3 regions of the Allobosea sp. LjRoot237 genome follow, and region 2 is predicted to be linked to each of the others. Evidence: predicted binding sites of a transcription regulator. Region 2 holds the regulator's gene; each other region holds the start of a gene.
The links. Region 2 encodes LexA, which represses DNA repair genes until DNA is damaged. Its sites were predicted from a motif close to TGTTCNNNNTGTGTTCNG; they were not measured.

Region 1 (9,656 bases), 960 kb from region 2:
GACGCGGCTGGCCGGCGGAGAAGAGGCTGGTCGCGACAGAACGCAAACGTGAAACAGGCCGCGTTGCGTGAGGCTGAAATCAGGAAGACAAATCCCCATATCTCGCGCGACAATCCCGACAAGACAGCGCGGAAAGGAGCCTCGCATGGGCCTGATGGACATGTTCGCCAAGGGTGGGAACGACACCGGCAAGCCGGAGCGCGAATTCCCCTTCCAGCTCAGCGATGCTGAGTGGCGCGAGAAGCTGACGCCCGAGCAGTACCGGGTCCTGCGTGGCCATGGCACCGAGCGGGCCGGCTCCTGCGCGCTGAACTTCGAGAAGCGCGCCGGCACCTTCTCCTGTGTCGGCTGCGGCCAGAAGCTGTTCCGGTCGCACAAGAAGTTCGAGAGCGGCACCGGCTGGCCAAGCTTCGACCAGCCGCTGGAAGGCGCGGTCGAAGAGAGCGTCGACCACAGCTTCGGCATGCGCCGGGTCGAGGTCCACTGCGCCAATTGCGGCGGCCATCTCGGCCACGTCTTCCCCGACGGCCCGCCGCCCTCCGGCCTGCGCTACTGCATCAACGGCGTGGCGATGGATTTCGAGGCGGAAGCGGGGTGAGGCTCGCCCCGGGAAAGTAAGGCGCGAGGAACCCTTCTCCCGAGTGGGAGAAGGGCAGGGATGAGGGCCTGCCCTATCCGCAGAAGGCACAACGGAGCCGTCGCGGTCCAATAATCAGCGGCGGTCCCTCACCCCTGCCCCTCTCCCATCCGGGAGAGGGGTTCCCCGCGCTCTCCCTTCAAACCTCCGGCAGCGCCCGCCGCGCCAGCGTCGCCGCATCGACCGCCAGCGGCAGGTCGCCGAAATGGCCGGACCAATGACCGCCGAGGCGCGTCGCGACGAAGGCGTCGGCAACCGCGTGCGGCGCATGGCGGATCAGCAGAGCGCCCTGCAGCATCAGCGCCAGCCGCTCGGTCAGCAGGCGCGCCTGGCCCTCATGGCGGATGAGCTCGTGCAGGTCGTTGTCCAGCGCCTGCAATGCCGCATCGTAGCGCCGGTCCTGGCCGGAGACGGCGTGGAACTCGGCGCGCAAAGCCTGCAACGAGCCCGGTTCGCGCTCGAGCGAGCGCAGCACGTCGAGGCAGATGACGTTGCCCGAGCCTTCCCAGACCGAGTTGAGCGGCGCCTCGCGATAATGCCGCGCCATCGGATTTTCCTCGATGAAGCCGTTGCCGCCATGGCATTCCAGCGCCTCGACCACGACCGCGGGCGTGCGCTTCGCCACCCAGTACTTCGCCAGCGGCGCGCCGATCCGGGCCAGCAGCTTCTCGCTCTCCGACTGCTCCTGCCGATCAACGGCGGCGAAGAGCCGGAAGGCGAGCCAGGCGGCGGCCTCCGCCTCGATGGCGAGGTCGGCGAGGACGTTCTGCATGATCGGCTGGTCGATCAGCTGGCGCTGGAAGGCGGTGCGATGCTGGGCGTGATGGCCGGCGAGCATCACAGCCTGCCGCATCAGCCCGGCCGAGGCAGCCGCGATGTCGAGCCTTGTGTTGTGGTTCATCGACAGGCCGGTACGCAGGCCCCTGCCCGGCTCGCCCAGCATATGGCCGATCGCCCCCCTGAACTCGACCTCCGAGGAGGCGTTCGAGCGGTTGCCGCATTTGTCCTTGAGGCGCTGGATCGCGATGCCGTTGCGCTCGCCATCCGGCCGCCAGCCCGGCACGACGAAGCAGGAGATGCCCTCCTCATTGCGCGCCAGCGTCAGGAAGAGGTCGGAATGCGGCACCGAGAAGAACCATTTCTGCCCGTGCAGCGAATAGGTGCCGTCGCGGTTGTCATAGGCGATGGTCTGGGTCTGGCGCAGATCCGAGCCGCCTTGCGTCTCGGTCATCGCCATGCCGACGGTCGCGCCAGCCTTGTCCGCGGCCGGTCCTTGGCTCTTGTCGTAGGTCTTCGAGGAGATCAGCGCGCCCCACTCGGCCCAGCGCGCCCGGTCCTGCTTCAGCACCGGGATCGCCGAATAGGTCATCGAGATCGGGCAGCAGATGCCGCTCTCGCAGCCATACCAGAGATATTGCAGGGCGGCCCGCGCCACCTGCGCCCCCGGCCCCGGCCGGTTCCAGGCGAGCGCATGCGTCTCCTGGCCGATGGCGCGGGCCATCAGCGCGTGCCAGGCCGGATGGAACTCGATCTGGTCGATCCGGTTGCCGAAGCGGTCATGGCTGCGCAATTCCGGCCCATGCCGGTTGGCAAGCCGCGCCATCTCGATCGTCTCAGCCGCCCCGACCGTGCGGCCCGCCTCGTGTAGCCGCTCATCCGCCCAGCCGGCGTCGAAGGCCGCGATGGCGGCCCTCAGCACCGGGTCGGCGGCATAGGCGTCGTAGTCCTGCAGCGGCGGCACCTGATTGGTGACCTGATGGGCATGCCCCGGCGATGATCCTGCTGACGGCATCGGGCGCTCCTGCAATCTAAACTCCTTCAGCCCTCATCCTGAGGAGCCATTTCGTCAGAAATGGCGTCTCGAAGGATGCTCCAGTCGCCTCCCGAACCCCCTGGACCATCCTTCGAGACGCGGGCTTCGCCCGCTCCTCAGGATGAGGGCTCACGGAGTTTGGCTTGGACCATCCGTTCCTCCACAGCATGATCCAGCAATCGCGCGCGCGACACCCTATATTGACCGCAGAACGAATCACGATCGAGCCGTCAACTTTGTCCGACCACACGACCTCCGCCCCCTTGCCTCGCCCCGGCGGCCTCGCATCGCGCGCGGCGGCGCAGCCGGCGGCCGGCTATCTGCAGGGCCTCAATCCGGAGCAGCGCCTGGCGGTCGAGGCGACGGATGGGCCCGTACTGGTTCTGGCCGGTGCCGGCACCGGCAAGACCCGCGTGCTCACCACCCGCATCGCCCATCTGATCGCGACGGGCCGCGCCTTTCCCTCGCAGATCCTGTCGGTGACCTTCACCAACAAGGCGGCGCGCGAGATGAAGGAGCGTGTCGCCCATCTCGTCGGCCCGGTCGCCGAAGGCATGCCCTGGCTCGGCACTTTCCACTCGATCTCGGCCAAGCTGCTGCGCCGCCATGCCGAGCTGCTCGATTTGCGCTCCGACTTCACCATCCTCGACACCGACGACCAGATCCGCCTGATGAAGCAGGTGATCCAGTTGGAAGGGATCGACGAGAAGCGCTGGCCCGGCCGCATGCTGGCCGGCTTCATCGACTCATGGAAGAACCGCGGCCTTGCGCCCAAGGACGTGCCGCCGGGCGAGGCCGGTGTTTTCGCGTCCGGCAAGGGTGGCAAGCTCTATGCCGCCTATCAGGACCGGCTGAAGACGCTGAACGCCGTCGATTTCGGCGACCTGCTGCTGCACTGCCTGACGCTGTTCCGGACACATCCGGACGTGCTGGCGAGCTATCACGAGCGCTTCCGTTACATCCTCGTCGACGAGTACCAGGACACCAACGTCGCCCAGTATCTCTGGCTGCGTCTGCTCGCTCAGGGCCGGCGCAACATCGCCTGCGTCGGCGACGACGATCAGTCGATCTATGGCTGGCGCGGCGCCGAGGTCGACAACATCCTGCGCTTCGAGCACGATTTTCCGGGCGCGACCGTGGTCCGGCTCGAGCGCAATTATCGTTCGACCGGCCATATCCTCGCCACTGCCTCCAAACTGATTGCTCGAAACGAAGGCCGCCTCGGCAAGACCTTGCGCACCGAGGACGAGCCCGGCGAGAAGGTCACCATCACCGGTGCCTGGGACAGCCAGGAGGAGGCCCGCCTGATCTCCGACGAGGTCGAGGCGATGCAGTCCAAGGGCGAGAACCTCGCCGAGGCCGCCATTCTCGTGCGCATCTCCGCGCAGATGCGCGAGATCGAGGAGCGGCTCATTCATGTCGGTGTGCCCTATCGGGTGATCGGCGGCCCGCGCTTCTACGAGCGCGCTGAGATCCGCGACGCCATGGCCTATCTGCGCTGTGTGGTCTCGCCGACCGACGACCTCGCCTTCGAGCGCATCGTCAACGTGCCCAAGCGCGGGCTGGGCGACGCCACGATCCAGATCCTGCACAATCATGCGCGGGCGACCGGCTTCTCCCTGCTGCAGTCGGCGAGAGCCGTGGTCGAGAGCGACGAGCTCAAGCCCAAGGCCCGCACCTCCTTGCGCGAGCTGGTCGAGGCCTTCGGCCGCTGGTCGGCACGGGCTGAGAGCATGCAGCAAGGCGAGCTCGCCGAGCTGGTGCTTGAGGAATCAGGCTACACCGAGATGTGGCAGAAGGACCGCTCCGCCGACGCCGCCGGCCGGCTGGAGAACCTGAAGGAGCTTGTCCGCTCGCTCGACGAGTTCCCCGATCTGCCGGCCTTCCTCGAGCACGTCTCGCTGGTGATGGACGCCGACAGCGGCGATGGCGGCGCCCGCGTCTCGATCATGACGCTGCACGCCGCCAAGGGGCTGGAATTCGACACCGTCTTCCTGCCCGGCTGGGAGGAAGGGCTGTTCCCGAGCCAGCGCGCCCTCGACGAAAACGGCCGCGCCGGCCTCGAGGAGGAGCGCCGCCTCGCCCATGTCGGCCTGACCCGCGCCCGCAAGCGGCTGAAGCTCTTTTTCGCCTCGAACCGGCGCATCCACGGCCTTTGGCAGTCGAGCCTGCCCTCGCGCTTCATCGACGAATTGCCGGAAGACCATGTCGAGGTCGTCCAGGCCGCCTCGACCTACAGCCAGGGCGGCTATGGCGCCTCGCGTTTCGAGCGCATGGAGAGCTTCGGCTCCTCCTACCAGACGCCGGGCTGGCAGCGGGCGCAGGAAAACAAGGCCAAGTTCAATTCGGGCGGCGGCTCGGGCTTCTCCGACGCCGGCCAGCGCGGCTTCGGCCAGGGGACCGGCTTCGCCAGCCGCCAGCGCGGCCCGATGCTGATCGAGGGCGAGCTGACGGCGAAATCGACCGGCACCTCGGCCTTCGACGCGGGCGCCCGGGTCTTCCACATCAAGTTCGGCCCCGGCTCAGTGGCGAGCGTCGACGGCAACAAGCTGACCGTCGATTTCGACAAGGCCGGCAGGAAAATGGTGCTGGATAGCTTCGTGCAAAAAACCTAGCGATATTTTTGACGGTCATGCAGAAAGCCACAAAAAACATTTTGCATCAGATATTTGCGCTGGAAAAAACACTGCAGAAAAAATACCGGAAGCGAAACCGGAAGGAAAAACAAAAAGAATAAGCAGGTCGCAACAGAGGCGAATTCAGAGCTTCTGTAAATTTTTCTGCGCTGAACCCCTTTCGGCTATTGACGCTCTGCGCTGTGTCGCAGTAAGCAGAAGCGTGCAGTCAGCGCTGGGAGGGAGACCGTGAGCGACAAGCCTAAGGTGATTTCGCCGCCCTATGCGACGTTTGGTTCTTTTCTTGGATTTCTCAATAAACTGCGAGACACCGTCGTTCCGGGGCGAATTGATCCGTCTGTTTTTGGCAACGCCTCCGGCAGCATATCTTACAGTGTAATTGCGGCACTCAAATTTCTTAAACTTATAGATGACGCCGGAATTCCATCCGAGAGATTTACTTCTCTTGTTGAATCATCAGATGACGAAAGAAAATCCCTTCTCAGAGAAGTTATTACTCAAGGATACCCCTCTTTATTCAAAGACAGCGTCAATTTGAGGACTATAACTGCGGGTCAATTCGACGAACACATTAGAAATGAATTTGATGTCCAAGGATCGACGGTCGATAAGATAGCTGCCTTTTTTATATCTGGCGCAAAAATGGCAGAAATTACGCTTTCGCAGCATCTGCTAGCAAGAAAAACGGTTTCTGCTTCCTCCAATAATAAGAAAGCTGCCAAACATAAAAGGCGAGATGAGACCCATCCGCCGAATGAACATGCTGCAACTCAAAATACGAACAACAGCAGCCCGGCCGCCCCTCCGATGAAGTACCATCCTTTTGTTCAGGGGTTGCTGGACGAAATTCCAGAGACTGAAAAATTCTCTGAATGGTCGGTGGAAGATCAAGCCGAGTGGCTCCGCGCCGCAGCGGGGATATTCAAACTGCTTTCGAAGTCCAAGGGACGCATTACTATTTCGATCACCGAAAATGATGGCGGCAGCTGATAATCAGCCACCGCCAAAAAGAGCTCCAGCTTAGCGCGGCATACCTGCCAGGGGACACGCGCGAAGCACGACCCCGGAGAGAAAGGAGAGGCGCGATGTGGCACATCGCCCGGACAACATCGGTAAGCCGCTAGCAGCGGCCCAACCTTTCCTGCCCCTTCCAAAAGGGTAAGGAGCGTCTGCGAGGTGCAGGTCCAAACTGCGCTCCGCAGACGTGCATTTTTTCTACGCCCTGTCTCCGACGTCGTCAAGAAAAGTGCTGATTTCCCGACAACGGTCCATTGCTATTTTGAGTATCAAGAAGCAGCGCAGGGCAATTGGCGCCCCTACCTCTCCTCCCGCTCCCGGAACGCCTTCCGCGCCGCCGAGACCTCGGCGTAGTAGATCTCGGCCCAGCTCCACACCCCGCAGAACGCCGCGCTGAGCTCGCAGCCGAGATCGGTCAGCGTGTAGTCGACATGCGGCGGGATCACCGGGTGGACGGTGCGGACGACCAGCCCGTCGCGCTCCATCTCGCGCAGCGTCTTGGTCAGCATCTTCTGGCTGATGCCGCCGACCGCGCGCCCGACCTCGGTGAAGCGCAGCGTGCCGCGCTCCTCCAGCGCCTCCAGCACCAGCATCGTCCATTTGTCGGCCACCTGCGCGATGACCTGGCGCACCAGCGACTCGACCGCGGGCGACACCGGCGGGATCGCCTCGCTGCGCTTGTGCATCACCGCCATGGCCTCGCGGATCGCATGCATCTGACACTCTCCTTTTGGTGCGTATCGAACTTTCGGGAGCCTTCTTTCCGATGAAGAGTATCGACGCCAGCTGATGGTCCGCAACCAGGAAAGGGATTTGCGATGAACATCACCGGCAACACCATCCTGATCACCGGCGGCGGCTCCGGCATTGGCCGCGCGCTCGCTGAGGCCTTCCACAGGGCCGGCAACCAGGTGATCATTTCAGGCCGGCGCGAGCGGCTGCTCGAGGAGGTGACGACGGCCAATCCGGGAATGGAAGCCCTCGTGCTCGACATCCAGGACAGGGACGATGTCGCTGCCTTCGCCCGGCAGGCGATCGAAAGCTTTCCGGAGCTCAACGTCGTCATCCACAATGCTGGCATCATGCGCAGCGAGGCGGTCGCAGCCGGCGATTTCCTCGGCACGGCCGAGGAGACAATCGGCACCAACCTGCTCGGGCCGATCCGGCTGACCGCCGCCTTGCTGCCGCACCTGCTGGCGCAGCCGCGCTCGGCGATCCTGACCGTCTCCTCCGGCCTTGCCTTCGTGCCGCTGGCGACAACGCCGACCTATAGCGCGACCAAGTCGGCGATCCATGCCTGGTCGATGGCGCTACGCGAGCAGCTGAAGAAGACATCGGTCGAGGTCATCGAGATCGCTCCTCCTTATGTCCAGACCGAACTGCTCGGCCCGCAGCAGGCGGTCGATCCCATGGCGATGCCGCTGCCGGAGTTCACCAGCGAGGTGATGGCGCTGCTCGAAAGCGCCCCGGCCACGGGCGAGATCATCGTCGAGCGCTGCAAGCCGCTGCGCTTCGCCGCCGAAAACGGCCAGGTCGCGGCGGTCTTCGCTCAGCTGAACGCGCAACACGGCTGAGCGCCGGCCGTCATTGCGAGCGTATGCGAAGCAAACCAGGAGGGCTCGCTCGACGGCTCCCTGGATTGCTTCGTCGGCTTCGCCTTCTGCGCAATTGCCGGGTCAATTGCGGCGCCTACTCCGCCTTGTGGCAGCAGATGCAAAGCTTGTTGCCCTCCGGATCGCGGAAATAGGCGCCGTAATAGTCGGGATGATAATGCGGCCTCAGGCCCGGCGGCCCTTCGCAGGACCCGCCATTCGCCAGCGCCGCGGCGTGGCTGCGATCGATCGTCGCCCGGTCGTCAGCGAGGAGCGCGATCATCTGGCCGTTGCCCGTCGTCGCCGGCTCGCCGTCGAAGGGCTTGGTCAGGAAGAAGAATGGTCTTCCGCCATCCTGATGCTGCCACCCGGCCAATTTTCCCGGGTCGAGGAAACGCCGGCGATGGCCGAGCGCCTCGAACAGGTTGGAGTAAAAGTGGAAGGAGCGCTCGAAATCATTCGCGCCGATCGTGACATGCGAGAGTATGGCGGATGTCTCCGGCCCAGGTTGCGCGGCAGCTTAGGCCGCACCGCAAGCTTGCCAAGTCCTCCCGACAACGAATGACAATCCTCATGGGCCCTGCTAATTCCCCGCCATGCGCGAAGGCCTTCTGCCATCGACGGTCGCGACCGTCCTCGAACTTGAAACCAGCGGCGACAAGGCGCGAGCCCTGACCGAGCTGCTCGGCGAGGTCTTCGACCCGACCGAGACCGCAGTCTCCGCGTTCGAGGTCGAGACCGGCGTCACCACGCTCTCGCTCAACGCCCCGTGGAAGGTCGAGATCTATTTCGCGACGCACCCGGACGAGGACGCCGTGCGCGACATGCTGCGCCCGATCGTCGGCGACAGCGTCGATTCCACCCCGTTCACGACCGTCAACCAGAAGGACTGGGTCGCAACCAGCCTCGAAGGCCTGCAGCCCGTGCGGGCCGGCCGCGTCCTCGTCCATGGCTCGCATGATCGCGAAGCGGTGCGCATCAACGATGTCGCCATCGAGATCGCGGCGGCGCTCGCCTTCGGCACCGGCCATCACGGCACCACGGCCGGCTGCCTGCTCGCGCTCGATGCCGAATTGAAGAAGCGCCGGCCGAAGCACGCCATCGATGTCGGCACCGGCACGGGCATTCTGGCGCTGGCGCTCGCCAAGCAGGTCAAGCGCAAGGTCGTCGCCGGCGACATCGATGCGATCGCGGTCGAGGTCTCGGCTCACAATGCCCGGATCAACCACGCGCCGCAGGCGCTCGATCTTTATGTCGCGCCGGGCCTGCGCCACGCCAAGGCGAACCGGCCGCGCCATTTCGACCTGATCTTCGCCAATATCCTGGCCGGCCCGCTGCGCAAGCTCGCGCCCGCGATCGCCCGCGCATTGTCGGACGACGGCACGGTGATCCTTTCGGGGTTGCTGGAGATGGACGTCGCCGGCGTGGTCTCGGCCTATCGCCATCAGGGCGTGGCGCTGGCGCGGCGCACCTCGCGCGAGGGCTGGGCGACTTTGGTCATGAAAAGAGGCGGCGCAGCCACCAGGCCACGCCGCCTCTACTAGGCCCTACGCTTTGAGCAACGGCGACGGGTCTCGCCGCCGTTACCGCTCAGAAGCCGAGATGGCCGTACTTCTCTTCGGCCTGCGCCTGCATGGCGCGGGCATCATGCCAGACGGCCGCAGCGAACTTGGCGGCGTCGACGATCGAGTCATAGGTGTGCTTGATGATGGCGATCATGATCTTGGTTCCTTGTTGGTTGCGCGCGGCGCGGTTCGCGGCCTGCGGCGCTTGACGTTCAGCGGTTGCAGTCAACGATTGAACGGCAGCTCGGCGTCGCTTTTCAGCGTCGTCGCCGGGAAGCCGCCGAGCACCAGCTCGCTCTCGCGCACCAGATAGCTATGGGCGCGCAGCTCACGCATCGCCGAACGGCGACGGCTCTCGATCATCGCGGCATAGAGGCGCTGCCAGAAGCCCTGGCC
Region 2 (9,656 bases):
GCGGCGAGCCGGCGCAGAATGCACAGGCGCTGCAGGAGGTGCTTGGCGGGGCGAAGAGCGCCTTCCGCGACATCGCCGCCTTCAACGCTGCGGCCGCGCTCGTCGTCGCCGACAAGGCCGCCACGCTCGGCGAGGGGCTGGCGCAGGCCTATGCGGTATTGGACAATGGCAAGGCCAAGGCTGCGCTCGTGGCCCTGGTTGCCAGTTCGAACGCGTGAGGCTGCCCTATGTCCGACATCCTGAAGCGGATCGAGGCCTATAAGCGCGAGGAGATCGCTGCGGCGCGCACCGCGGTGCCGCAAGCCGAGATCGAGAAGCGCGCTGCGGCGATGCCGACGCCGCGCGACTTCATCGGCGCGCTCGAGGCCAAGCATCGCGCCGGTGGCCCCGCCCTGATCGCCGAGATCAAGAAGGCATCGCCATCCAAGGGCCTGATCCGCGCCGATTTCGACCCGCCGGCGCTGGCCAAGGCCTATGCGGCCGGTGGCGCAGCCTGCCTTTCGGTCCTGACCGACACGCCCTCCTTCCAGGGCCAGCCGGAATATCTCGCGCAGGCGCGCGCCGCCTCCGGCCTGCCCGGCCTGCGCAAGGATTTCATGTTCGAGCCCTACCAGGTCTTCGAGGCGCGGAGCTGGGGCGCCGACTGCATCCTGATCATCATGGCCTCGCTCGACGATGCCGCCGCGCGCGAGCTCACCGCCACGGCGAAGGCGCTCGGCATGGCCGCGCTCGCCGAGGTCCATGACGAAGCCGAGCTGGAGCGCGCGCTGAAGCTCGATACCAGGCTGGTCGGCATCAACAACCGCGACCTGCGCAGCTTCGAGCTCAACCTCGCCGTCACCGAGCGGCTGGCGCCGCGTGTGCCGAAGGACCGCCTGCTCGTCGGCGAGAGCGGCATCTTCAGCCATGCCGACATCGCCCGCCTGCAGGGCTGCGGCGTCAACACCTTCCTGGTCGGCGAGAGCCTGATGCGCCAGGCGGACGTGGCGGCTGCAACGCGCGAGCTTCTGACTGGCAAGACCACCGAGGCGGCGGCGTGAGCCGGCTCACCCATCTCGACCAGAAGGGCGCGGCCCATATGGTCGATGTCGGCGACAAGGCCGAGACCGTCCGGGTCGCGGTCGCCGAAGGCCATGTCGTGATGCAGGCCGAGACGCTTGCCATCGTCCGCGATGGCGAGGCCAAGAAGGGCGATGTGCTCGGCACCGCCCGCCTCGCCGGCATCATGGCGGCCAAGCGCGCGCATGAATTGATCCCGCTCTGCCACCCGCTGCTGCTCTCGAAGATCGCTGTCGACCTTACGATCGATGAGACCCTGCCCGGCGTACGCGTGCGTGCCGAGGTCAAGCTCACCGGCAAGACCGGCGTCGAGATGGAAGCGCTGACCGCCGTCAGCGTCGCCTGCCTCACCGTCTACGACATGGTGAAAGCGGTTGATCGCGCCATGCATATCGAAGGCATCCAGCTCGTGCATAAATCCGGCGGCAAGTCCGGAACCTATGAGCTGGCAGGGCGATCGGCATGAGCCTCACCCCCGTTCCCGTAGCGCTGCGAGCGCTGCTCGACAGCGTGCCAGGCCCGACACCAGCCGAGACGCTGCCGCTCGCCCATTGCGCCGACCGCGTGCTGGCCGAAGATGTCGCCGCACTCCGAACCCAGCCGCCCTTCGCCAATTCGGCCATGGACGGCTATGCCGCCCGCGCGACTGACCTGGAGCCCGGCAGGGAGCTCAAGGTCATCGGCGAATCCGCCGCCGGCCGCGGCTTTTCCGATCCTGTCGGCCCGGGCGAGACGGTACGCATCTTCACCGGCGCCCCCATTCCGAACGGTGCCGACGCGATCCTGATCCAGGAGCATGCCGAGGGTGTCGGCGGCCCGGTGATCCGCGTCGCCAAGCCGGCGAACAAGGGCCAGTTCATCCGCCCGGCCGGACTGGATTTTCAGACCGGCGCAATCCTGCTGAAGGCCGGCCACCGGCTCGACAGCGCCGCGCTCGGGCTCGCCGCAGCCGCCGGGCATCCGACACTCGCGGTCCGCTGCAAGCCGCTGGTCGCGATCCTCGCGACTGGCGATGAACTCGTCCTGCCCGGCGAGCCGGTCGGCCCCGACCAGATCGTCGCCTCCAACAGCTTCGCGCTCGCCGCACTGGTTGAGCAGGCCGGCGGCACGGCGCTCGATCTCGGCATCGCCCGCGACAACCATCCCGATCTCGCCGGCAAGATCGAGGCGGCACGCAGGGCCGGAGCCGACGTCCTGATCACGCTCGGCGGCGCCTCGGTCGGCGAGCACGATCTCGTCCAGGCGGCGCTGAAGGCGCAAGGCATGGAGCTCGGCTTCTGGAAGATCGCGATGCGCCCGGGCAAGCCGATGATGATGGGCCGCCTCGGCGCCATGGTCGCGCTCGGCCTACCGGGCAACCCGGTCTCCTCGATCGTCTGCGGGCATCTCTTCGCCATCCCGCTGGTCGAGGCTCTGCTCGGCATCGACGATCCCGAACGCGACCGCAGCGAGCCCGCCATCCTGGCCGTCGATCTGCCGGCCAATGACGAGCGCCAAGATTATCTGCGCGCCACCTTCGAAACCATCGATGGCGAGCGGCGTGTCAGGCCATTCGCCAAGCAGGATTCGTCGATGCTGGCCAACCTGGCGCGCGCCGAAGCTCTGGTGATCCGCCCGATCTTCGCCGAGGCCGCCAAGGCGGGCGATTCCTGCCGGATCATCCGGCTGCGCTAGCCGGGGCTCCTGCCCTCCTGCATCGTCACCCCGGACAAGCCGCGTCAGCGGCGCCGATCCGGGATCCATTTCTGAAGCGTTCCGGAATGGATCCCGGGCCTCCCTTCGGTAGCCCGGGATGACAACGCTCTGGAAGCGCGCGCTCTGCTCGGGCAATCCCTTGCGGAACACAAAGCGAACAGCTATGGTGTTCGTGCTTTGTTTCGATTCCAGCCCGAGAGGCGAGCGGCGCGACCATGCTGACACGCAAACAGTTTGAACTGCTTCGCTTCATTCATGAACGCCTGCGTGAATCCGGCGTGCCTCCCTCCTTCGACGAGATGAAGGACGCGCTCGATCTGCGCTCCAAATCCGGCATCCACCGGCTGATCATGGCGCTCGAGGAGCGCGGCTTCATTCGCCGGCTTCCCAACCGGGCGCGCGCCCTCGAGGTCATCAAGATGCCGGACGGCATCGGCGGACAGCAGGCGCAGCGCGCCCGCTTCAGCCCCTCCATCGTCCAGGGCGGGCTCGGCCAGACCCCGCCGGCACCGGCAGCCACCTTGGCGAAGCCGCGCCCGGCGGGCGCCGAAGAGAGCGGGCGCTCCACCGTCTCCATCCCCGTCATGGGCCGCATCGCCGCCGGCACGCCGATCTCGGCGATCCAGGACCGCAGCCATAGCGTCTCCATGCCCGCCGACATGCTTGGCGGCGGCGAGCATTACGCGCTCGAGGTCCGCGGCGATTCGATGATCGAGGCCGGCATCCTCGACGGCGACACTGTGGTGATCCGCAAGCAGGACAGCGCCAATACTGGCGACATCATCGTCGCGCTGATCGACGACGAGGAAGCGACGCTGAAGCGGCTGCGCAAGCGCGGCTCCTCGATCGCGCTCGAAGCGGCCAATCCCGCCTATGAGACGCGCGTGCTCGGGCCGGACCGGGTCAAGATCCAGGGCCGGCTCGTCAATCTGATGCGGCGCTACTGAAGCGCCTCTAGATCCTGTGCCGGCTCTGCAGTAGCGGAAATCGGTGCAGGAGCGGGTTCGGGCACCGGCCTCGTTTCCGGCCGCGCACGGGTCCAGGGACGCAGGCGTGCCACCTCATCCGCCGTATAGGAACGCCAGCCGCCGCGGGCCGCATGATAAGCGGTCGCGCCGTCGCGGATGAGCGCGCTGCGGTCGATCAATCGGGCAGCGCAAGGCGCGCTCCAATAGAGCGACGTCACCACGAGATCGGCGCGCTGGCAGTCCTCGACCAAAGCGATGCGGTCGCGCGTATAGGCGACGCTGCGGCCGTCCGGCAGGCGGATGACGCAACCACGCGCATCGCAGGCGGCGCCCGCGCGCAGGGCCGCATCGTCGGGCGAACGGGAATCGCCGTCGGCATGCAGCCATTGCGTCAGCACGAAGCGGCTCGGCTTGCCGGCGAGCACCATCCGCCCTTCTAGTCCACGCACCAGCACGCCCGAACCATCGCGCTCGATCAGGATATCGGGCTGCGACGGGGTCGAGGCCAGCGCCAGCCCGCCAACCAGCGGCAGCGCAGCAAGGAAACGTAGCGCCGTCGTCCACAGCGTCAGCCAGAGCAAGGACAACGAGAAGCAGATCAGGGCGAGCGAACCGAAGGCGGGCAGCACCACAGTCGAGCGGTCGATGCCGGCGACCCAATGCGCGAGCTGGAGCACGAGGCCGGAAGCCCAACCCATCAGCGCCCAGGCCGGCCAGTCGAGCCCGAACGGATAGGCGAGCACGCCGAAGACGGCGGCCGGCATCACGATCAGCGAGACGAAGGGCAGCGCCAGCGCATTGCCGAGCAGGCCGAACGGGTTGAAGGTCTGGAAGTGGAAGACGCCAAAGGGTGCCGTCGCCGCTGTCGCGACCATGGTCGTGGTCACGATACCCACAGCCGAGAGCCAGAGCGGCCGCAGCGGCCAGGGCCATGACGCCGCCGCCGCGTCGGGCGGGCGCTCCTGCCAGCGCTCGGCGAAGGCGATCAACGCCGCGACCGCCCCGAACGACATCTGGAAGCTCGGACCGAGCACCGCTTCGGGCTCGCGCAGCAGCACGATGATCGCGGCGAGCGCAAGGTTGCGCATGGAGAGCGCCGGCCGGTCGACCAGGATCGCCCCCAGCATCACCAGCGTCATGATCAGCGAGCGCACGGTCGCGACCTCAGCGCCGGAGAAGATGCAGTAACCGATGGCGCCTGCCATGGCGGCGAGCGCCGCGAGCTTCTTCACCGGCCAATGGAGCGCCGCCGTCTGCGACAGCGCGAGCAGCGCCCGCGCCAGCCAGAAGATCGTGCCGGCGGCGAGCACCATGTGCAGGCCGGAGATCGAGACGATGTGGTAGATGCCGGCGGCGCGCAGGTCGTTGTTGGTCGCTTCGCTGATCAGCCCTCGCTTGCCAGTGACCAGCGCCGCCGCCATCGCCCCGGCCTGCCCGCCGCCGCTCGTCGCGATGCGTTCGGTCAGCGCGTTGCGGGCCTGGTCGATCGCGACCGCCAAGGCGAGCCGGCGCGGCATCGGGCTCGGCGCCGGCGCGAGCGTGATCTTGCCGGCGATGCTGCCGACCGCGCCGATGCCCTGGAAGAAGGCGTCGCGAGCGAAGTCGTAGCCGCCAGGGCGTGCCGGGCCGGGCGGCGGCAACAGGCGCGCCGTCGCGCCGATATGGTCGCCGGGCTTCAACATGGTGACCGGCGTGGTGACGCGCACCCGGCGCGGCCTCTGAGTGGCTTCGATGCCAGGCAGGTCCGTGACCTGCACGACGATCCGCACGCCCTTGTCGCGTTGCTCCAGCGCCTCGACGAATCCGGTGAGCTTGCCGACATGGTTGCGGGCGAGCGCGGGCGCGGCGATGCCGGCCGTTCGCCAGGCTGCCGCCGCGAAACCGGCGAAGATGGCCGCGGCCGCGATGCAGACCGCCATGACGGCACGGCGCCGGCGCGTCAGCCAACTGGTGAGCGCACACAGCGCCAGCCCGGCAAGGGGCGCGCTCAGGCCCGGTTCACGATCGGCCAGGAAATAGAGCAGTACGCCGGCGCCCATGCAGACCGGCAACCAGTTGAAGAGACGTCGCCGCTCGACCTCGGTTTCGAGGGCCCGGCGAAACCGACCACCCCATTCGTGCAACGGCAACGTTGCGGGCCATGAGAGGCCACCGACGCGTCGCAAGCGCGCCGGCAAGGCCAGCACGCCGGCACGCACCCTGCTACGGCGCTGTTCTGGCCCGTAGGAGAGCATCCGTCCCCCCATCGCAGCCGCGCGAATGGTGAGCCCGTCCCCACAGGAGGCTCTTAACGGCGGCTGGCAAGCCATGTTACAGCGGCGGCGCCGGATGTCAGCCCCGGCCGAGGCCCGCACTGAAGCCTGCCCTCGCCTTTTGCCTGCCCGTTCCCCCGGAGCCTGTTTTCATGAGCGATACGGTCGTCACGCGCTTTGCGCCGTCGCCAACCGGATTCCTGCACATCGGCGGTGCCCGCACCGCGCTGTTCAACTGGCTCTATGCCCGCCGCCATGGCGGCAAGATGCTGCTGCGCATCGAGGATACCGACCGCGAACGCTCGACCGAGGGCGCGATCGCCGCGATCCTCGACGGCCTCGCCTGGCTTGGCCTCGATTGGGACGGGCAGACCGTCTACCAGTTCCAGCGCGCCGCCCGCCATCGCGAGGTCGCCGAGCAGATGCTCGCAGCCGGCAAGGCCTATTACTGCTATGCGACGCCGCAGGAACTCGACGCGGAGCGCGAAGCTGCGCGCGCCGAGGGCAAGCAGTGGCGTTATGACGGGCGCTGGCGCGACCGCGACCCGTCAACCGCGCCTGAAGGCGTCAAGCCGGTGATCCGCCTCAAGGCCGAGCAGACCGGCGAGACTGTGGTCGAGGACGAGGTCCAAGGCCGCGTCACCTGGCAGAACGAGAACCTCGACGATCTCGTGCTGCTGCGCTCGGACGGCAATCCGACCTATATGCTCGCCGTGGTCGTCGACGATCACGACATGGGTGTCACCCACATCATTCGCGGCAGCGACCACCTGACCAATGCCGCCCGCCAGACGCAGATCTACCAGGCACTCGGCTGGACGGTGCCGAGCATGTCGCACATCCCGCTGATCCACGGAGCTGACGGCGCCAAGCTGTCGAAGCGGCATGGCGCGCTCGGCATCGAAGCCTATCGCTCGATGGGCTATCTGCCGATCGCGCTGCGCAACTATCTGCTGCGCCTCGGCTGGAGCCATGGCGACCAGGAGATCTTCTCGCCCGAGGAGATGATCTCGCTGTTCAACCTGTCCTCGATCGGCCGCTCGCCGGCCCGCTTCGACTATGCCAAGCTCGAAAATCTCAACGGCCTCTATATGCGCGAGGCTAAGGATCACGAATTGATGATCGCGCTGAAGGCAATCTGGTCGGAGATCGGCCCGCCGCGCGGTATCGGCACCGAGCCGACACCGGAGCTCGAAGCCAAGCTGATGGCGGCGATGCCGGGCCTGAAGGAGCGCGCCAAGACACTGATCGAGTTGATCGACAGCGCCTCCTATCTCTACGCCACGCGCCCGCTGGCGCTTGAGCCCAAGGCGGCCGCCCTGCTCGACGACGCTGCGCGCCTGCGCATGCCGAAGCTTGCGGAAAAGCTCTCGGCTATTGCCGACTGGGCTCCGCCGCCGCTGGAAAGCGCGATCCGCGACTTCGCCGAGGAGAGCGGCGTCAAGCTCGGCCAGGTGGCGCAGCCATTGCGGGCCGCGCTGACCGGCAAGACCACCTCGCCGGGCCTGTTCGACGTGATGGCGGTGCTCGGCCGCGACGAGGTGCTGGCGCGGTTGGCCGACGCCGCCTAGAGCCCGTTCCCATCAGCTTGCAGCGCAAGCTGATGGGTCAAACGGTCTCTATCTTTGAGTTGGAGACGGATTCACCGATCAGGTTGTTTCAACCTGATCGGATCCGGCTCCGAGGCCGGCAGAAAGGCTAATGACCGCTCGGTTGAACGCCTCGCGGAATTGGTCTAGCAACGCCCCTGCGGACCGGCTGCTCCCGCTGCCGGCCCGGCACAAAAAATGCTTTAGAATCAGTCTGATGAACTCTTCCTGCCTGCCCGCCCCCGACATTCCCGTCATGGAGCCGTCATCGTGGGACGTTCGGATGATGCCGGAACGCGACAAGCAGCCGGCGTTTCCGTCCGCCGGGGCATGACTGAAGAACGAGCCTGAAAGGATCGGATCCATGAGCGGAACTACCAGTCAGTTGACTGTCGAGGGCAAGGCCGTCGACATGCCGGTCAAAACGGGTTCGATCGGGCCTTCGGTCATCGATATCGGCAAGCTCTACGGTCAGACCGGGATGTTCACCTACGACCCCGGCTTCACTTCGACCGCGAGCTGCGAGTCGCAGATCACCTATATCGACGGCGACGAGGGCGTCCTGCTCTATCGCGGCTTCCCGATCGAGCAGCTCGCCGAGCACGGCGACTTCCTCGAGACCTGCTATCTCCTGCTCTACGGTGAACTGCCGACGGCGGCCCAGAAGGCGGATTTCGACTATCGCGTCACGCGCCACACCATGGTGCACGAGCAGATGGCCCGCTTCTTCCAGGGCTTCCGCCGCGACGCGCACCCAATGGCGGTTCTGGTCGCCTCAATCGGCGCCATGTCGGCCTTCTACCACGACTCGACCGACATCTCCGATCCGCAGCAGCGCATGATCGCCTCGATGCGCATGATCGCCAAGATGCCGACGCTAGCGGCGATGGCTTACAAGTACACGATCGGCCAGCCCTTCGTGTATCCGCTCAACTCGCTAGACTACACCTCGAACTTCCTGCGCATGTGCTTTGCCGTGCCGGCCGAGGACTACAAGGTCAACCCGGTGCTCTCGCGGGCGCTCGACCGGATCTTCATCCTGCACGCCGACCATGAGCAGAACGCCTCGACCTCGACGGTCCGCCTCGCCGGCTCCTCCGGCGCCAACCCCTTCGCCTGCATCGCCGCCGGCGTCGCCTGTCTCTGGGGCCCGGCGCATGGCGGCGCCAATGAGGCGGCGCTGAAGATGCTCGAGGAGATCGGCAGCGTCGACAACATCCCGAAATACATCGCCAAGGCCAAGGACAAGAACGATCCGTTCCGCCTGATGGGTTTCGGCCACCGCGTCTACAAGAACTACGATCCGCGCGCCAAGATCATGCAGAAGACGACGCATGAGGTCCTGGCCGAGCTCGGCATCAAGGACGACCCGCTGCTCGATGTCGCCATGGAGCTCGAGCGCATCGCCCTGCATGACGAATACTTCATCGAGAAGAAGCTCTATCCGAACATCGATTTCTATTCGGGCATCACGCTGAAGGCGATGGGCTTCCCGACCTCGATGTTCACGGCGCTGTTCGCGCTGGCGCGCACGATTGGCTGGATCGCACAGTGGAAGGAGATGATCGAGGATCCGTCCCAGCGCATCGGCCGTCCGCGCCAACTCTACACCGGTGCGCCCAAGCGCGACTACACGCCGATCGGCCGCCGCTGACCGGCACCGCCCGCAGAAACAAGGCCGCGATGAACCCGTCGCGGCCCTTATTGTTTCAGTAGATTGATGCATGCCATGCAGGTGACGGTTGCAGCAGCCGCGCTACTGTCCTCGACCCTTCAGAGAGGTTCATCGCTCATGTCGAAAACAGAAGACCTCAGCCGCCGCGGCTTCCTCGTTGGCGCTTCCGCCCTGCCCTTCGCCGGCTCTTCCTTCGCCCAGGCTCAGTTCCCAACGCGGCCGATCTCGCTGATCGTGCCTTTCGCCGCCGGCGGCTCGACCGATATCGTCGCGCGCCTCGTCGGTCAGAAGATGGGCGAACTGCTCGGCCAGTCGCTCGTGATCGACAACCGCGCCGGCGCCGGCGGCAATATCGGCTCGACCGCGGTCGCCCGTGCCCAGCCCGACGGCTATACCCTGCTCCTGGGCACGATCTCGA
Region 3 (9,656 bases), 1.4 Mb from region 2:
TCCTGGCCATAGCAAGGACCGAGCCGGCCTATGCCGGGCGCCACGAGATTCGCGAATCGTCAACTCTGGCGCTCGACATGATCGCGGCGGCAAAACACTCGGTCTACATCGAGGCGCAGTACCTGACGGCAAAGCGCATCGGCGCAGCGCTGTCGAAGCAGCTCAAGAAGGCCGGCGGCCCTGACGTCGTCATCGTCATGACCCGCAAATCGCGCGGGCTTCTCGAGCGTCTCGCCATGTCCGAGAATCGCGACAGGCTGATGCGCCGGCTCGTGCGGGCGGATCGCTTCGGCCGGCTTCGCGTCCTCTACCCGGTGGTTCCGGGCGCGACCGAAGAGGTCGAGGTGTTGATCCATTCCAAGCTCATCATCATCGATGACCGGGCGATCCGGATCGGATCCTCCAACCTCAACAATCGTTCCATCGGCCTCGACACCGAATGTGACGTCGCGCTCGAAGCAGCTGACTCGGAGGCCTGCAGGGCCATTGCGGGGATTCGCAACAGGCTTCTCGCAGAACATCTGGATTGCCGGGTCGACGAGGTCGAGACCGCCATCACCGCAGGCGGGCTGGCCGCTGCGGTGGATCGACTGAATTGCAAACCGCGTGGACTCAGATCTTTCGAGGCGAGCAAAACAGGAGGCCCGTTCTGGCCTATCCTGGGGACGCGCTTCCTGGATCCGGAGAGGATATTTCGCTTGCCTTGGCCGTTCCGCTAGGCCGCTTCCGCGTTAGCGAGAACGCCAGCAACACCGCCCCTGGCAGCAAGGGCACGAGGAAATAGACAGCGCGAAAGATGATGAGGCCGGCGATCACGCCGGCACCGGGCAATACCATCGTCACCACGGCCTCGATGACCCCAAGTCCACCAGGAACATGGGCAATGAGCGATGCGATGTTGGCCAGCACATAGCTCGCGGCGACATCGGGATAGGAAACTTCCCCGAGGCTTGCCAACGCCTGATGCAGGCATGCGGCGACTAGGGCAAAATTCAACGGCCCAACGATGAATTGCGCGGCGGCCAGCTGTGGGCGCGGCAATTCAACGTCCCAGGAGCCGATCCGCAATCGGCCGCGAACGCAGGCGCAAAGGATAAAATACACCGCCAGCGCAAGGATCAGGCCGGCGGCCAATGCGAATACGGCGCTGTCCGGCAGACCGGTCAGCTTCACCGCGAGTTCCGGGCGCAGCAGGAGCGCCAGCGCCGCGAGCGAGCCCAGGCCGATGCCGACGGTCGCCCCGCAGAACAGGATCACCTTGGCGACATCTCCGGCGGTGAGGCCCCATCGCGCATAGAAATGATAACGGATCGCGCCGCTGCTCAGCGCCGCCAGGCCGATATTGTGGCCGAGTGACAGGCTGGTGAACGAGGCCAGCGCCGCCTGCCGATAAGGGAGCAGCTTACCGGCGTATCGCAACGCGAGAAAGTCGAACAGGGTCAGGCAAGCATAGCTGCACAGGGCGAAGCCCAGCGCAGCCGCCACCCGGATCGGATTTGCCGAGCGCAGCAAGCCACTGAGCTCTTGATAGCTATGACCGCGCAAGGTCCGGTACAGCAGGTATGCCGCGAGCATGACGGCCGCCAGCGCCAGAGTAGCCCGGAGGATAGCCGGCCATCGCCGACGAGCGGGCTGATCCTCACCAACAAGGGCGGCTTCATGCTCCATCGACGGCGGCAAGGCTGCCCTTGCCCTCCTCGACCGGGATTTTCAGGCGCACCACGAGCGGCAGGTGATCCGACGCCAGGCTGGCAAGCGGCGAGCGCACGACAGCGGCGCTTGCCACGTCGATATCGTCCGACGTGAAGACGTGGTCGATACGCAGCAGCGGCCGACGGGACGGGAAGGTCGGCGCAGCCCTGCCCTGTGCCCCGGCGATATGGGCATCGCGCATGCGTGCCGCGAAGCTGCGATAGACCCGGCCTCCGGGCAATGAATTCAGGTCTCCTGCCACGACAAAGGGCGCAGGACATTGGCCGATCCATCCGGCGCCCAGCAAGGCCGCCGCCTGGTCCCGTCGCTCCCGGCGGCCGAGCCCGAAATGGGTATTGATCACCTGCAGGCGGGCGTCGCCGACCACCGCCTCGATCCAGATGGCGCCGCGTGGCTCCGAGGGCCAGAGATTGCGTGAGCCGGGCAGGAAGCCGAACTTGACCAGGTGGGATCGGCCTCGCGTCAAGATCGCGTCGCCGTACTGCTCCTCTGCGATCTGCAGCGCCGGGTGGAAATGGCTCGAGAAGCCGAGCCTGTCGGCAATGACGCCAGCCTGGTCGACGCCCCCGCTACGCAGCCTGCCGACGTCGATCTCCTGCAGGGCGACGATATCGGCGTTCGCCTCGGCGATCACGTCGGCAACGCGATCCGGTGACAGGCAGCGATCCGTCCCGAGGCAGCGGCGGACATTATAGGTCGCAAGGGTGATCGGAACCCGGGTGGGACGCTGCGCAGTTAAGGTCATCTGCAATAAATGCCGGAGCACGGCCGAAGTTCATCGGGACCGCCTCGACAGCCTACGCGCGTTAGCCCTCGCAAGATGCTTATCGGCATGACACGAGGCGCGAAGCACATCAGATCGGAGGCTTCTTGCGGGAGGAGTTGCGGTCCTTGTGCGCCGCTCGCTGACATTCCGCTCGGCCTCGCTTATGAGAACAGAATCAGAACGCACCTACCGAGCGAGCCAACATTGACGCCATCTTCCGACATTGCGTGGGAACGCCGCCCCGTGCTGCGCTCAGGCGGTAGCAGGTCGAATCAATCATGAACGCGCACGTCTATCTCGACAGCCTCAATCCGGCGCAGCGGCGTGCGGTATCCTTCGGCGACAGCGCCCTGCCTGCGCCGCCGCTGCTGATCATCGCGGGAGCCGGCTCGGGCAAGACCAACACGCTGGCGCACCGCGTCGCTCATCTCCTGGTCGGTGGTGCCGATCCGCGCCGGATCCTGCTGATGACTTTCTCGCGCCGGGCGGCCTCGGAGATGATCCGCCGCGTCGAGCACATCGCCCGCAAGGTGATGGGCGATGGTGCTGGTGTCGTCGTGGATGCACTGAACTGGGCCGGCACCTTCCACGGCGTCGGCGCGCGCCTGCTGCGCGACCTCGCCGAGCAGATCGGGCTCGACCCCGCCTTCACGATCCACGACCGCGAGGACGCCGCCGATCTGATGAACCTGGTCCGGCACGAGCTCGGCTTCTCGAAGACCGAGGCGCGCTTTCCGACCAAGGGCACCTGCCTTGCGATCTACTCGCGCTGCGTCAACGCCGAGCAGCCGATCGAGGACGTGTTGAGGCTGTCCTATCCCTGGTGCATCGCCTGGGCCGCCGAGCTGAAGCAGCTCTTCGCAGCTTATGTGGAGGCCAAGCAGCAACAGAACGTGCTCGATTACGATGATCTGCTGCTCTACTGGGCGCAGGCGATGATGGATCCCGAGCTGGCCGCCGACGTCGGTGCGCGCTTCGATCACGTCATGGTCGACGAGTATCAGGACACCAACCGGCTGCAATCCTCGGTCCTGCTCGCCCTCAAGCCGGATGGCCGGGGGCTGACCGTCGTCGGCGACGATGCGCAGTCGATCTATTCCTTCCGCGCCGCGACAGTCCGCAACATCCTCGACTTTCCACTCGCCTTCTCGCCGCCGGCCGAAATCATCACGCTCGACCAGAACTATCGCTCGACGCAGGCCATTCTCGCCGCCGCCAATGCGGTGATCGACCTCGCAGCCGAACGCTTCACGAAGAACCTCTGGACCGACCGGGCCGCAGGCGCCGCGCCGGAGCTGGTCAATGTCCGCGATGAGGCGGACCAGGCCCGCTTCATCGCTGAGAAGGTGCTGGAGAACCGCGAGGCCGGCGCAGCGCTGAAGCAGCAGGCGGTGCTCTTCCGCGCCTCGCATCACAGCGGGCCGCTCGAGATCGAGCTGACCCGCCGGAACATCCCCTTCGTCAAGTTCGGCGGGCTGAAGTTCCTCGACGCCGCGCATGTCAAGGATCTGCTCGCGCTGCTGCGTTTCGTCGAGAACCCGCGCGACCGGGTCTCGGCGTTCCGGGTGATGCAGCTCCTGCCCGGCGTCGGGCCAACCTCGGCGCAACGCGTCATCGAGCATCTGGCGCAGGCGCCGGATACAGCCAGTGCGCTCAGGGGTGCCCCCGAGCCTGCCAGGGCCGGTTCGGACTGGCTTCAGTTCATCGAGACGATCGAGGAGCTGCGTTCCGGCCGCTCAGGCTGGCCCTCGGAGATCGAGCGGGCCCGGCTCTGGTACGCGCCGCATCTGGAGCGCATCCATGAGGACGCGACGACACGCCAGGCGGATCTCGTCCAGCTCGAGCAGATCGCAGGCGGCTATCCGTCACGCGAGCGCTTCCTGACCGAGCTGACGCTCGATCCGCCGGACGCCACCAGCGACCAGGCCGGCGTGCCGCATCTCGACGAGGATTATCTGATCCTGTCGACGATCCATTCCGCCAAGGGCCAGGAGTGGAAATCGGTCTTCGTCATGAACGTCGTCGACGGCTGCATTCCGATCGATCTCGGCGCCGGCGCAAAGGACGAGATCGAGGAGGAGCGCCGGCTCCTCTACGTGGCCATGACGCGCGCGAAGGACGATTTACACCTGATGGTGCCGCAGCGCTTCTTCACCCACGGCCAGTCATCGACCGGCGACCGGCATGTCTATGCCGCCCGCACCCGCTTCATCCCGGCCAATCTGCTGAAGCATTTCGAGCGACGCGCCTGGCCGTTGGCAGCGCCCTCTGATCAGCCGGCGCCTTCCGGCGGACCCAAGGTCGACGTGCGGGCGAAGATGCGCGGGATGTGGCGGTAGGGCAGCACGTTATCGGTGGAGCCACGAGGTCAGCAAAAGCCGGGGCGTGAGCCCCGGCTTATTCGTCTCGTTGCTTTCGGCAGGCCTCAGATCAGACCCGATCGGCGTGATCGAGCCAGGCGAGCAGATTTTGAAGATGTCTTCGGACGTTGTTGATGTTGTAGGTTGCGATCGCCAATCGCTCCTGACGGCGCCGAGCATTCATGGCGCCGAAACCGCAAGGGGTCGCCGCCGGTTCCACTGGACATGACAGGGAAAGAGATATCTGCGCCGCAAGCGGAACCCGCCAGATCCGGGCCAGACTCCGGCGAGATCGCGGTCAACGTCACGACGGCCGGTTCGGGTGCTCTCGTGGCGTTCCCCTTCGATGTCGCAACGGTCGAGCGCTTCAAGGCGGCGTTTCCGCGGGCCCGTTGGCGCGAGGACGAGACGGCGTGGTTCGTGCCGGGCATAACGGCACAAAAGCGCGTCGTGCGTTGGCTGGAACGGGAACTGGCAGCGCTGACGGCTTTCGAGGATGAGCGCGGCCGCGACGCCTGCAATTTCGAGCCGATCGACAGTCCCTATCTCTCGGTTGCCGATGGGCTGGTGGTGAGAACGCCGTACTCCCAGTCAGTGATCGATGAATTGCGCGCAGTTCCCTTCGCTCGCTGGGATCGAGAACTGCGCGCCTGGATCATCCCGTTCCGCTCCTACGATGCGCTGCGAGCCCGCTGGCCCCGGATCGAAGCTGCTGCGGCTCGGGCCGAACCTGCCGAACGTGCGGAGCGGCGCAGCCGACCACTTTCGGAGGAGCGAGCGAGAGCACTCGAACAGGCCCGCGAGCGCCGTCGGCGGCGCTACCCGATGTCCATGAGCGACGTACCGCCGGAGTGGCCAGTGATGACGGCAATCGGACCGATCGTCGTGACCGGCAGCCATGGCGAACTGGTCGACAGAGCGCAGTTCCTCGCCCTCTATCCTCATCTCACCGAAGACGAGACCTATGTCTGGGTCAGCTGGCGGCCTCCCACGCTTGAGGAACTGGTCCGCACCTGGCCGGCGCGCCATCCCGCCACCAGCGATGAGCTGAAGCGGGGCTGGTGGCAGCCCACTTTGGAGGAATTGCGCCCAGCCCGTCGCAAAGCCCGCTCGATCGAGCGGGCGGCCGCTACCCGCAGGAGCGCACGCGGCTGAGACCGTCCTGACCGCCGTGCCGACGCAGGCCGAGTCAGGGAAAGCTCTCGATCCGCTCATAGACCAAGCCCGAGCCGGGAGCCGGCAGGATCTCCACCTGCATTGCACCCCGCGTGCTTGCGGCCACGGTCCGAGCCGCCTCGAACGTCGCGGCGAAGACGAGCGCGACCGCCTCCTCCAGCATGCCGCCCCGGCCCATGATCGGATGTCCGCCGGCCTCGGGCGCGGTCCTGCCGAGCCTGATCGTCGCGGGTTTTTCGGCCGCGAACCACTCGGCCGCTCGCGCCGCGCTCGCATCGGCTATCCGAAGCATGACCAAGAACCCGCCATGCGGGCAATCGGCGCCGACCAGGGCGCGGCAGGCGAGCCGCAGCGGAGTGCGCAGATGGGGCCGCATCGCCTGCGTGACCGCATCGGGCTGCTCGGCGAGCCGGCGATAGTCAGGCGAAGCGAGCACCGCGATATCGGCAAGATCATAGACCGTGAGATACTCCGGCGAGCCACCGCTCGTCCGATAGCGCGTGGCACGCAGGATGCCCGGCACCGTCAGCCGCTGCGGGACATGATGGCCGCCATGCCAGCTTTCATAGGCCTCGCGCTGCTCGGAAACGACATCATTGGCGAAGACGAGAAAAGCGCTGCTCGCTGAAGCGGTGGAACTCATGGCTGCAGCATCACCTTGATCGCGGCCCGGCTGCGCATCAGCGCAAAACCCTCCAGTGCCTCGCTCAGCGGCAGGCGATGGCTGATCAGCTTGCGAAAGCGTTCCGGCGCCGCGGCGATTGCCGCGACCACCTCGCCCCAGCGCGCCACCGGCGCTCGGTAGGAGCCGACGACGCTCTGCTCCAGCCGCACCATCGCGGTCAGGTCGAAGCTGGCCGGCCGGGCATGGATGCCGCAGATTACCAACACGCCGCCCGGAGCGAGCAGGCGCTGCGCCGCGCTCGCGACCTCCGGAACGCCGGTCGCCTCGAAGATCACATCGAAGCCGGCGGGCGCCAGCGGCTCGTCATCGGCGAGCGCATCCCTGGTGTCGGTGAAGCCGAGCGCGCGGGCGCAGGCCAGCCTCGCCGCATCATCGCGCCCGGCGATCGTCAGCGCAGCCGATCCGGCTCGTTCGGCGAAGAGCGCGACGCCGAGCCCGATCGGCCCCGGCCCGAGCACGAGCACGCGCTTGCCCTCGACAGTACCCGCACGAGCTATGGCCTGCGCCGCGACGGTCAGCGGCTCGGTCAGCGCCGCAAGCTCCGGATCGAGTCCGTCGGGCACGGGCATGCAATTGCGCGCCGGCACGCTCGCGAGGCTGGCGAAGCCGCCATTGCGGCGGATACCGATGCCGGTGCGCGCCGTGCAGCCATCCTCGCCGTGCTGCCGGCAACCTTCGCAGCGCCCGCACGTCACCGAAGGCCTGACCACCACCCGACGCCCGATCCACTCGGGCGGGCCGCGCTCGACCCTGCCAGCGAATTCATGGCCGAGCGTGACGGGCATGGCGCTCGCCATCGCCTCGTAGCCCGCCGTCCAGTCAGCGATGTGCAGATCGGTGCCGCAGATGCCGGCAGCTTCGACCCGGACCAACACCTCGTCGTCGTGAAGGAGAGCTGGCGCCTCGACCTCGCGGCAGACAAGCCCCGGCTCCGGCGCTGCCTTGCGGATGGCAAGCATGACCGCGCCCTACGGATCGACCTTGACGCCGGCTTCCCTGACGACCTTGCTCCAGATCTCGCTTTCGCGCTTGAGGAAGCCGTCGAAGTCGAAGCCCACGGCCGCAGGGATCGAGCCGCTGGCCGCGAGCTTGCGCTGCAATTCGGCGTCGCCCAGCGCCGTCGCCAGCGCGGCGCGCAGCTTCTCCGTCAGCGCCGACGGCGTGCCCTTCGGCGCCATCAGGCCGACCCAGGCCGAGACGTCGAAATCGGCATAGCCCTGCTCGGCGACGGTCGGAACCTTCGGCAGCAGCCCGGCGCGCTCGCTGGTGGTGACGCCGAGCGCCTTCAGCGAGCCGCCCTCGACCTGTCCTGCGACCGCCGCCAGCGTCGCGAAAGTGACGTCGAGCGCCCCGCCCGCGACGTCGGCGAGCGATGGCCCTTCGCCGCGATAGGGCACATGCTGCATCTTGCTGCCGGTGCGCATGGCGAAGAGCTCGCCGGCGAGATGGGCGACGGTCCCGGTGCCGCCCGAGGCGAACAGGACGGGTTCGGGTCGCTTCTTCGCCAGCGCCTCAAGGTCCTTCATCGTGTTCACCGGCGAATCCGGCCGGGTCACCACCACGAAGGGCAGCTTCGCCATCAGCCCAATCGGCATGAGGTCGCTGCGCCAGTCGAACGGCATGCTGGCCCGCAGCGCCGGATTGATCACCATCGTCGTCGGCGCGGCGAGCAGCATGTAGCCGTCGGGGTCGGCCTTGGTCACGGCCTGCGTGCCCGTCATCGTCGCGCCGCCGCCGCGATTGTCGATGATGACGCGCTGGCCGAGGATCTGGCTGAGCGATTCAGCGATCAGGCGCGCGGTCACGTCGACGCCGCCCCCGGCCGCGAAGGTGACGATCAGCGTGACGGGCTTGGCCGGATAGGATTGCGCCAGCGCCGGGCAGGCCATCGTGGCCGCCATGCCGGACAGGACGAACCGCCGGCTCACGGCCGGCTGACGCTTCTGCATGCTGGAATCCTCCCTGGATTTTTCTGCGCGCACTCAAACGGAGCCGGCTGGCCGATTCAAGCGACGTTCTATGCCAGAGCTATAGCTTCAGGACATAGGGTTGGCTCGCAACTCATCCTTCAGGCACTGCTCGAAAGGGTCCGTCAATTCGCGGGGCGCGGCAAGCGGGCGGTGCAGATAGGCCTCGTAGCGCCGGCCCGTCGGCACCGGCAGGCAGCGCAAACGCGACATGTCGGCGGCACGCGCCGAGAACTCGTCGACGATGCAGACACCGACCCCGGCCTCGACCAGCGCGACCGCCGTCTCGGCGAAGCGCACCATATGCGTCCGGGCCGGCCGCAGCCCATGGTCCGACAGGATACCGGCGGCCATATCGCCATGGACGGAGCGCGGCTGGAAGACGATCCAGGCACGATCGGCGAGGCTGGTGAGACTCATCTCGCCGGCGGACGCATCCTCCGTCCCGGCCGGCAACAGCAGCACCGGCCGGCCGCTGCCGACCGGCGTGCTGACCACCTCGTGATGCATGACCGGAAACAGCGTCACCGCCGCATCGGCCGAGCCGTCGAGCAGGTAGGGCAGCACCTGGCTGACGGTCAGGATGTCGAGCTGCAGCGAGACCGCCGGCATGCGCGCGAGCAATCGCGCCAGCGCCGCCGGAACGAGCCCGCGGCCGATACTGGGCGAGGCGCCGCAGCGGAACACGGCGCGTTCCGGCAGGGCTGCCTGCGCCGCCCGCTCCACGGCGGAGCGCATCTGTTCGAAAGCGCGGTCGATCTCGGCGAGGAAGCGCGAGGCTTCCTGTGTCGGCGTCAGCCGGCCGCGGACCCGGTTGAACAGCCTGGCGCCGAGCTGATCCTCCATGCGCAGGATCATCCGCGTCACCGTCGGCTGCGCGATGCGCAATTCGCGTGCGGCGCCGGCGAGGCTGCCGCACTGCATCACCGCCTTGAACACCTCGATCTGGCGGAAGGTCAGCACGCTATCCTCGCTGGCGTCCCGGCGAG

Region 1: a site for LexA is predicted at 2,658-2,675, ahead of ACSQ24_RS06965 (ATP-dependent helicase). Genes of this name have one in related genera too.
Region 3: a site for LexA is predicted at 2,645-2,662, ahead of ACSQ24_RS04925 (ATP-dependent helicase). Genes of this name have one in related genera too.

The regions. Positions count from the first base shown of each region.
Region 1 is NZ_CAXUQP020000001.1:1,431,482-1,441,137, reverse strand. Features, by position in the region: gene msrB (peptide-methionine (R)-S-oxide reductase MsrB) at 161-598, shown strand; gene ACSQ24_RS06970 (acyl-CoA dehydrogenase family protein) at 777-2,429, opposite strand; gene ACSQ24_RS06965 (ATP-dependent helicase) at 2,687-5,065, shown strand; gene ACSQ24_RS06960 (DUF5343 domain-containing protein) at 5,315-6,076, shown strand; gene ACSQ24_RS06955 (winged helix-turn-helix transcriptional regulator) at 6,403-6,819, opposite strand; gene ACSQ24_RS06950 (SDR family oxidoreductase) at 6,922-7,677, shown strand; gene ACSQ24_RS06945 (VOC family protein) at 7,793-8,182, opposite strand; gene ACSQ24_RS06940 (50S ribosomal protein L11 methyltransferase) at 8,292-9,239, shown strand; gene ACSQ24_RS06935 (hypothetical protein) at 9,286-9,414, opposite strand; gene ACSQ24_RS06930 (hypothetical protein) at 9,486-9,656, opposite strand, start outside.
Region 2 is NZ_CAXUQP020000001.1:2,396,460-2,406,115, reverse strand. Features, by position in the region: gene trpD (anthranilate phosphoribosyltransferase) at 1-218, shown strand, start outside; gene trpC (indole-3-glycerol phosphate synthase TrpC) at 228-1,040, shown strand; gene moaC (cyclic pyranopterin monophosphate synthase MoaC) at 1,037-1,525, shown strand; gene ACSQ24_RS11670 (molybdopterin molybdotransferase MoeA) at 1,522-2,733, shown strand; gene lexA (transcriptional repressor LexA) at 2,970-3,701, shown strand; gene ACSQ24_RS11660 (ComEC/Rec2 family competence protein) at 3,695-5,956, opposite strand; gene gltX (glutamate--tRNA ligase) at 6,127-7,545, shown strand; gene gltA (citrate synthase) at 7,928-9,217, shown strand; gene ACSQ24_RS11645 (Bug family tripartite tricarboxylate transporter substrate binding protein) at 9,356-9,656, shown strand, end outside.
Region 3 is NZ_CAXUQP020000001.1:1,029,801-1,039,456, reverse strand. Features, by position in the region: gene ACSQ24_RS04940 (phospholipase D-like domain-containing protein) at 1-719, shown strand, start outside; gene ACSQ24_RS04935 (UPF0104 family protein) at 655-1,575, opposite strand; gene ACSQ24_RS04930 (endonuclease/exonuclease/phosphatase family protein) at 1,658-2,458, opposite strand; gene ACSQ24_RS04925 (ATP-dependent helicase) at 2,758-4,818, shown strand; gene ACSQ24_RS04920 (hypothetical protein) at 4,984-5,994, shown strand; gene ACSQ24_RS04915 (hypothetical protein) at 6,029-6,658, opposite strand; gene ACSQ24_RS04910 (zinc-dependent alcohol dehydrogenase) at 6,655-7,659, opposite strand; gene ACSQ24_RS04905 (Bug family tripartite tricarboxylate transporter substrate binding protein) at 7,669-8,649, opposite strand; gene ACSQ24_RS04900 (LysR family transcriptional regulator) at 8,737-9,630, opposite strand.